One region of the Bradyrhizobium sp. CCBAU 11357 genome, then DNA from elsewhere that is predicted to be linked to it. Evidence: predicted binding sites of a transcription regulator. Region 1 holds the regulator's gene; the other holds the start of a gene.
The links. Region 1 encodes LexA, which represses DNA repair genes until DNA is damaged. Its sites were predicted from a motif close to TGTTCNNNNTGTGTTCNG; they were not measured.
Positions count from the first base shown of each region.

Region 1 (3,415 bases):
GTGAGGGCGAGAGGGGCAAGCCGTCCTTGGCTGCCGGCCGGCGCCGGCGAGGGGGATTTCGACGGCAGCCTCGTGCCGAAGACGGCCCTGCCTCGCAACCGGGACGCAACGCCATCGGAGGCCGACTTGCAGGCCGACGATTGAAGATCGATGCGGGGAAAATCGGTCCGACGGGATCCCGCAGGACGCAAACCATACCATCTCGCCGGCCGCGGCCGGCGATGGCATTTGAATTTGGCCCTCGACTTTTCGGTCGGGGCCGACGGCGTCAGCCGATCGGCAGGCGCGTGATCGTGGGCCGCGTGTCGGCGACGATCTGCGGCTTGTGCTCGCGCTCGATGGCTTGCTGCGTCACCGGCAATTGCAGCACGGTCGCGCGCTGGCCTTCGACGAGCTGCGTCACCAGCACGTACTTGCCGTCCGGAAATTCGATCGCGTCATGATGGCGATCGGGAATGTGCGGGTCGATCTTGCCGAACTTGCCGACGCGGGAGTTGACGGTGCGCGTCCAGATCCAGCGGTTGTCATAGCGGACGTTATCGGCGAAAGCGAGCTCCGTTCCCGGCAGCAGACAGACCGCGACGGAGAGATCGGCTTCGGAGGCGAAGCCGCGCGTCGAGGTGCCGCGGAAGGTTGTCGTGACGATCGTCTCGCCAACTTCGGCGGGGCGCGTCGCGACGGCATGCAGGCTATAGTCACACATCGGGTGCTCCTCATACTGGGATAGCGACCCGCGTCTCTTTCGAGGCGCAGGCCTCTATCAGAGTGGAAGCCTCCAACGCTCTGCTCGGTTATGGGCAAATCTGCGGCTCGCATCCGCAGCACGCGATCACATTATCTTTCCCGGATTCGATAGGAACAAACCTCGCGTCCTTGCATTTGGCCCGCACTATCGGCGCTGTCGGCACAACTCTACCGGCGGAGCGAAATGGCCGCGTGTCCGCATGGGCGAGTGTCGCGCGGGAAGAGGCGCCGAACAGTCAGCGCAGAACCAGAGAGACCATCCGGCCGGAGCGGACAAGTATCCGCTCCAATCTTGGATCGACGAACGAAGCGCGCGTAGCGCTTACTTCCGGTATCAGTACTTCCGGTAAAGCCCGATCAGCTTGCCCTGGATCTTCACGCGGTTCGGCGGAAGAATGCGGACCTCGTAGGCGGCATTGGCGGGCTCGAGCGCGATCGAGGCGCCGCGGCGGCGGAAGCGCTTGAGCGTGGCCTCCTCGTCGTCGATCAGCGCCACCACGATGTCGCCGGTATTGGCGGTCTCGTTGCGCTGGATCAGCGCCATGTCGCCGTCGAGGATGCCGGCCTCGACCATCGAATCGCCGCGCACCTCGAGCGCGTAGTGCTCGCCCGAGCCGAGCATGTCCGGCGGTACGCTGATGGTGTGGCTGCGGGTCTGCAGCGCCTCGATCGGCGTGCCGGCCGCGATGCGGCCCATCACGGGTACCGCGACGGGGCGCTCGCCCTCATCCGCGGGCGTGCTGGAGCTCGCGCGCACCTTGCCGAGATTGCCCTCGATGACGCTCGGGGTGAAGCCGCGGCGATTGCCGGCGGCGGCCTGGAGCTCGGGCAGCTTGATCACCTCGATGGCGCGGGCGCGGTTGGGCAGGCGGCGAATGAAGCCGCGCTCCTCGAGCGCAGTGATCAGGCGATGAATGCCTGACTTCGAGCGCAGGTCGAGCGCATCCTTCATCTCGTCGAAGGACGGCGGCACGCCGCTTTCCTTCAGACGTTCGCTGATGAACCGCAGAAGCTCGTATTGTTTGCGCGTCAACATCTCGACCAAAGTCCCCCGGTTGATGTCGTTCGATTCCGAGACGATGAAGTCGGCAATAAGCCGCTACATCCTCGAAACAAATCATGAACGGACACTATATGTTCGATATGTGTTCCGCAACTGCTTAATTTATGGTGAACGCAGCCAAACTCGCGGATGCGTGTGGCCGGGCAGCTCAGACGGGCAGCCGCAGCACCTCGCAAGGCGTGCCGGACTCGGCCTTCGGCGCGAACGGTGCGCGCACGAGAAGTACCTGTGCCGCAGCGAGATTCGCAAGCAGGGAGGAGTCCTGATGGCTGACGGGAAGGGCGACGCGCGTGCCGTCGTCGCGCACCTCCAGCCGCGCACGCAGATAATCCTCGCGCTGATCGTTGGCGCCGAGGTCGCGGCCCAGCACGGCGCGCTCGCGCTGATGATGAATCACTGAACGGCCCGACAGGGCGCGAATCAAGGGCACCATGAACAGGAAGGCGCATACGTATGACGACACGGGATTGCCGGGCAGGCCGATCACGCGCATCGCGCCTATCCGACCATGCATCATCGGCTTGCCGGGCCGGATCGCGATCTTCCAGAACGCCATCGCGATGCCTTCGCCCTTGAGCGCCTGCTGGACCAGATCGTGGTCGCCGACCGACGCACCGCCGGTCGTGACCAGGATGTCGGCGCCGCTCTCGCGTGCGCGGCGGATGCCGGCGGACGTGGATTCCAGCGTATCGGCGGCAATTCCGAGGTCGATGGTCTCGGCGCCCTCGCTGCGGGCAAGGGCGTGCAGGGCATAGCCATTGGAATAGACGATCTGACCGGGACCAGGCGCGGTGCCGGGCATCACCAGCTCGTCGCCGGTGGCGAGAATCGCGACCCTCGGGCGGCGGATAACGGCGAGATGAGGATGATTCATTCCGGCGGCGAGGGCGAGATCGCGCTCGGTGAGACGGATTCCCTTGCGCAGCAGCACGTCGCCTTCGCGGAAGTCCACCCCCGCAGGGCGGATGTGCCGGCCACAAATTGCGGCTTCCTTGATCGTGACATGCTTGCCGTCGGCAATTGTGTCCTCCTGGATCACGACCGCATCGGCGCCGTCGGGAACGACGCCGCCGGTGAAGATCCGCACGGCTTCGCCGGGGCCGATCCTTCCCGCGAACGGCCGACCCGCCGCGACCGCACCGACGACGGTCAGCCTGGACTCGATGGCCGCGTCGGATGCGCGCACGGCATAGCCGTCCATCGCCGACATCGCCTCCGGCGGCTGCGTGCGCCGCGCCGCGACATCGTGCGCGAGCACACGATGGTGGGCCTCGTCGAGGCAAACCATCTCTTCAGCCAGCGGCTCGGCGCCGGTCAGCACCGCGGCAAGCGCGTCAGAAACCGGCATCAGGGCCACGGGCGAACTCCTGCTGAGCACATCGGTAAATGGGCGGCGAGAGTTCTAGCCGAGTGCAGGCGTGAGGCAAAGCAGCACGCGGGATGATTTATCCTGCGTGATCGGTGGGTGGAGGAGGTCGGCTCAACTCCGCCGCGGCATGATGCGGAAGGCGAGACAGACCGGAACGAGGATAGCCATGGCAAGGACGAGAATGACGAGCGCCACGGCCAACATCGGTCAACGCTCCGTCGGATCGCCCGGACTGAAAT
Region 1 covers NZ_LBJW01000106.1:37,484-40,898, forward strand. Annotated here, with positions in the region: gene XI05_RS24275 (ComEC/Rec2 family competence protein) at 1-144, shown strand, start outside; gene XI05_RS24280 (hypothetical protein) at 269-703, opposite strand; gene lexA (transcriptional repressor LexA) at 1,079-1,780, opposite strand; gene XI05_RS24290 (molybdopterin molybdotransferase MoeA) at 1,956-3,164, opposite strand; gene XI05_RS24295 (hypothetical protein) at 3,384-3,415, opposite strand, start outside.

Region 2 (3,415 bases), on a different contig from region 1:
CCGGTCCCGGGTGACCTTGGCGACGATGGAGGCCGCGGCGATCGACAGCACGATACCGTCGCCGCCGATCACCGCCTCGCAATCGCATGCGGTGTCGAGCCGGTCGCGGCCGTCGACGAAGACGTGCCTGGGCGCCTCGGGCAGGGCCACCACGGCACGCTTCAGCGCCCACAGCGAGGCGCGCAGGATGTTGTCGCGGTCGATTCGCGCCGGCGACGCGACGGCGACCGAGACCTGCGCGGTGGCGCAGATCTTGTCGAACAGCTTTTCGCGCTCCTCGGCGGTCAGGCGCTTGGAATCGTCGATGCCGCGCGGAATGCGGTCGGGATCGAGAATCACCGCGGCGGCCACCACGGGACCTGCCAGCGGGCCGCGGCCGGCCTCGTCACAGCCCGCGACCGGCCAGACGCCGCGCTTGATCAGCGCGCGCTCGCGGCGGAAGCTGGGGGGAGCGACAGCGATGACGCCTTTCTTGCCGGCAGCAACCTTCGCCGCTGTGACTGCAGACATCTTCGCCGCAGGCGCTTTCGCCGCCTTGTCAGGCGCAGCCTTGGTCGCGGCCTGCTTTTTGGACGCGTCTTTGGCTGGGGTCTTGGCGGACTTGTCCCGAATCATGGCCGGGATCGTGCGCCAGGGGGCTTCGCCAGCGCAACCGGGAACCCAGGATATTCCCGTTATTCAGGCCGGCCGCCCTACGCCCACCGCCAATCAGAACAGGCTGAGCTGATCACCGTTCCGCTTCGGCCGCGCAAAGTGGTCCGTCGTCAGCTTGGAGCGCCGCTTGTTCAGGCCGAGCCTGTCGCAGGCGATCTCGAAACGGCGGCCGATGGTCCAGGCCATCGGTCCCGTGCCCTTCATCCGTTCGCCCCATTTGGCGTCGTAGTCGCGCCCGCCCCGCATGTCGCGGATCAGGGTGAAGACGTGGCGATAGCGGTCCGGATAGTTCGCCATCAGCCATTCGCGGAAGAGATCGCGCACCTCCAGCGGCAGCCGCAGCAGCACATAGGCGGCTTCCTTGACGCCGGCATGGGCGGCGGCATCGAGGATGCGCTCGATCTCGGAATCGTTCAGGGCGGGGATCACGGGCGCGACCATCACCGTGGTGGGGATGCCGGCTTCCGAGAGCTGCTTGAGCGCCTCCAGCCGCTTCGGCGGCGTCGAGGCCCGCGGCTCCATGGTGCGCGCCAGCTTCGGATCGAGCGAGGTGACCGAGATCGCGACCTTGGCGAGGTTGCGCTTGGCCATCCGCTGGAGAATGTCGATGTCGCGGAGCACCAGCGCCGACTTGGTGACGATGCCGACGGGATGCCCGGCGCCCTCCAGCACTTCCAAAATGGCGCGCATGATTTTGCGCTCGCGCTCGATCGGCTGGTAGGGATCGGTGTTGGTGCCGATTGCGATCATCCGCGGCTCGTAGCCGGGGGCGGCGAGTTCCCGCTCGAGCAGCAAAGGCGCATCGGGCTTGGCGAACAGCTTCGACTCGAAGTCGAGCCCGGGTGACAGGCCGAGATAGGCGTGGGTCGGCCGCGCGAAGCAATAGACGCAGCCGTGCTCGCAGCCGCGATACGGATTGATCGATCGGTCGAAGCCGATGTCGGGGGAATCGTTGCGGGTGATCACCTTGCGCGAGGTGTCGACGGCGACCGTCGTCTTGAACGGCGGCAGCTCGTCCAGGCTCTGCCAGCCGTCATCGAAAGCGACGCGCGCCTCGGCCTCAAAGCGGCCGCTGGCGTTGGATTGAGCGCCCCGCCCTCGTCTGCGCGCCCGGTCGATGGCGACGCCAAGCTCGGGGAAATCCGAAGGCGCACCCGCCGGCTCGGAGGGCGCCGTGACCGGCGGGTGCTTGAGAGCACGAGAGGATGCTGGACTCATGCAGCCAAGATAGCACGACACAGGAACAAATCAAGAACACAAACAAAAAACGTGAAAACAACCCCATGCACAGTAGAGCTGCCCAAACTTCGCGCGTCCGCCTTTGACCTCACGCAACACGGCCGTCGCGGCCATCCCGTTTCATGACCGACGGATCGATCACCGCGGAACCGGGTTGGTGACGATCGCGAAGTGAAGGTCGGCAGGAACATGACAATCCAACAAAAAACGGCCGAAGCGAGCAGCGACCTCGATCTGCTCGATCGCTATTGGCGCGCCGCCAACTACCTCTCGGTCGGGCAAATCTACCTGCTCGACAATCCGCTGCTGCGCGAGCCGCTGCGGCCCGAGCACATCAAGCCGCGTCTGCTGGGACATTGGGGCACGACACCGGGCCTGAACTTCATCTATGCCCATGTCAACCGCGTCATCCGCGCGCTCGATGTCAGCGTGATCTATGTCTGCGGTCCCGGCCATGGCGGCCCGGGCATGGTCGCCAACACCTATCTCGAAGGCAGCTACAGCGAGATCTATCCCGGCATCGCGCGCGATGCGGACGGATTGCGCAAGCTGTTCAGACAGTTCTCCTTCCCCGGCGGCATCCCGAGCCACGCCGCGCCGGAAACGCCGGGCTCCATCCACGAAGGCGGCGAGCTCGGCTATGCGCTTGTGCACGCCTATGGCGCGGCATTCGACAACCCGGACTTGATCGCCGCCTGCGTGGTCGGCGACGGCGAGGCCGAAACCGGGCCGCTCGCGGCATCCTGGCACTCCAACAAGTTTCTGAACCCAGCCCATGACGGCGCAGTGCTGCCGATCCTGCATCTCAACGGCTACAAGATCGCGGGCCCCACCGTGCTCGGACGGATGCAAGACGCGGAGATCCGCGACCTCTTCCGCGGGTTCGGCCACGAGCCGCTGTTCGTCAGCGGCGACGATCCCAAATTGATGCACCGGGCCATGGCCGATGCGCTGGACGTCGCGTTCGCCAGCATCCGCTCGATCCAGCAACATGCCCGCGACGGCCGCACGCGCGTCGAGCGGCCGCGCTGGCCGATGATCGTGCTGCGCAGCCCGAAGGGCTGGACCGGCCCGAAGGAGGTCGACGGCAAGAAGGTCGAGGGTTTTTGGCGCGCCCATCAGGTGCCGGTCGCAGGCTGCCGCGAGAACCCGGCGCATCTCAAGGTGCTCGAAGACTGGATGCGCAGCTACGAGCCGGAAAAACTGTTCGACGAAGGCGGTGCGCTCATTGCCGAGCTTCAGGCGCTCGCGCCGGAAGGCACGAGGCGGATGGGCGCCAATCCACATGCCAATGGCGGCGTGTTGAAGAAGGAGCTGAAGCTGCCGGACTTCCGCAGCTTCGCGATCGAGGTGCCGCAACCCGGCGAGGTCGTGGCGGAAGCGACGCGCGAGCTCGGCAAATTCCTGCGCGACGTCGTTCGCCTCAACGCCCAGCATCGAAACTTCCGCATCATGGGCCCGGACGAGACGGCGTCGAACCGGCTCGACGCGGTGTTCGAAGCCACCGAGCGCGTCTGGATGG
Region 2 covers NZ_LBJW01000093.1:68,965-72,379, reverse strand. Annotated here, with positions in the region: gene XI05_RS13400 (ribonuclease HII) at 1-615, opposite strand, end outside; gene XI05_RS13395 (PA0069 family radical SAM protein) at 709-1,872, opposite strand; gene XI05_RS13390 (phosphoketolase family protein) at 2,083-3,415, shown strand, end outside.
Region 2: a site for LexA is predicted at 1,894-1,911, ahead of XI05_RS13395 (PA0069 family radical SAM protein). Genes of this name have one in related genera too.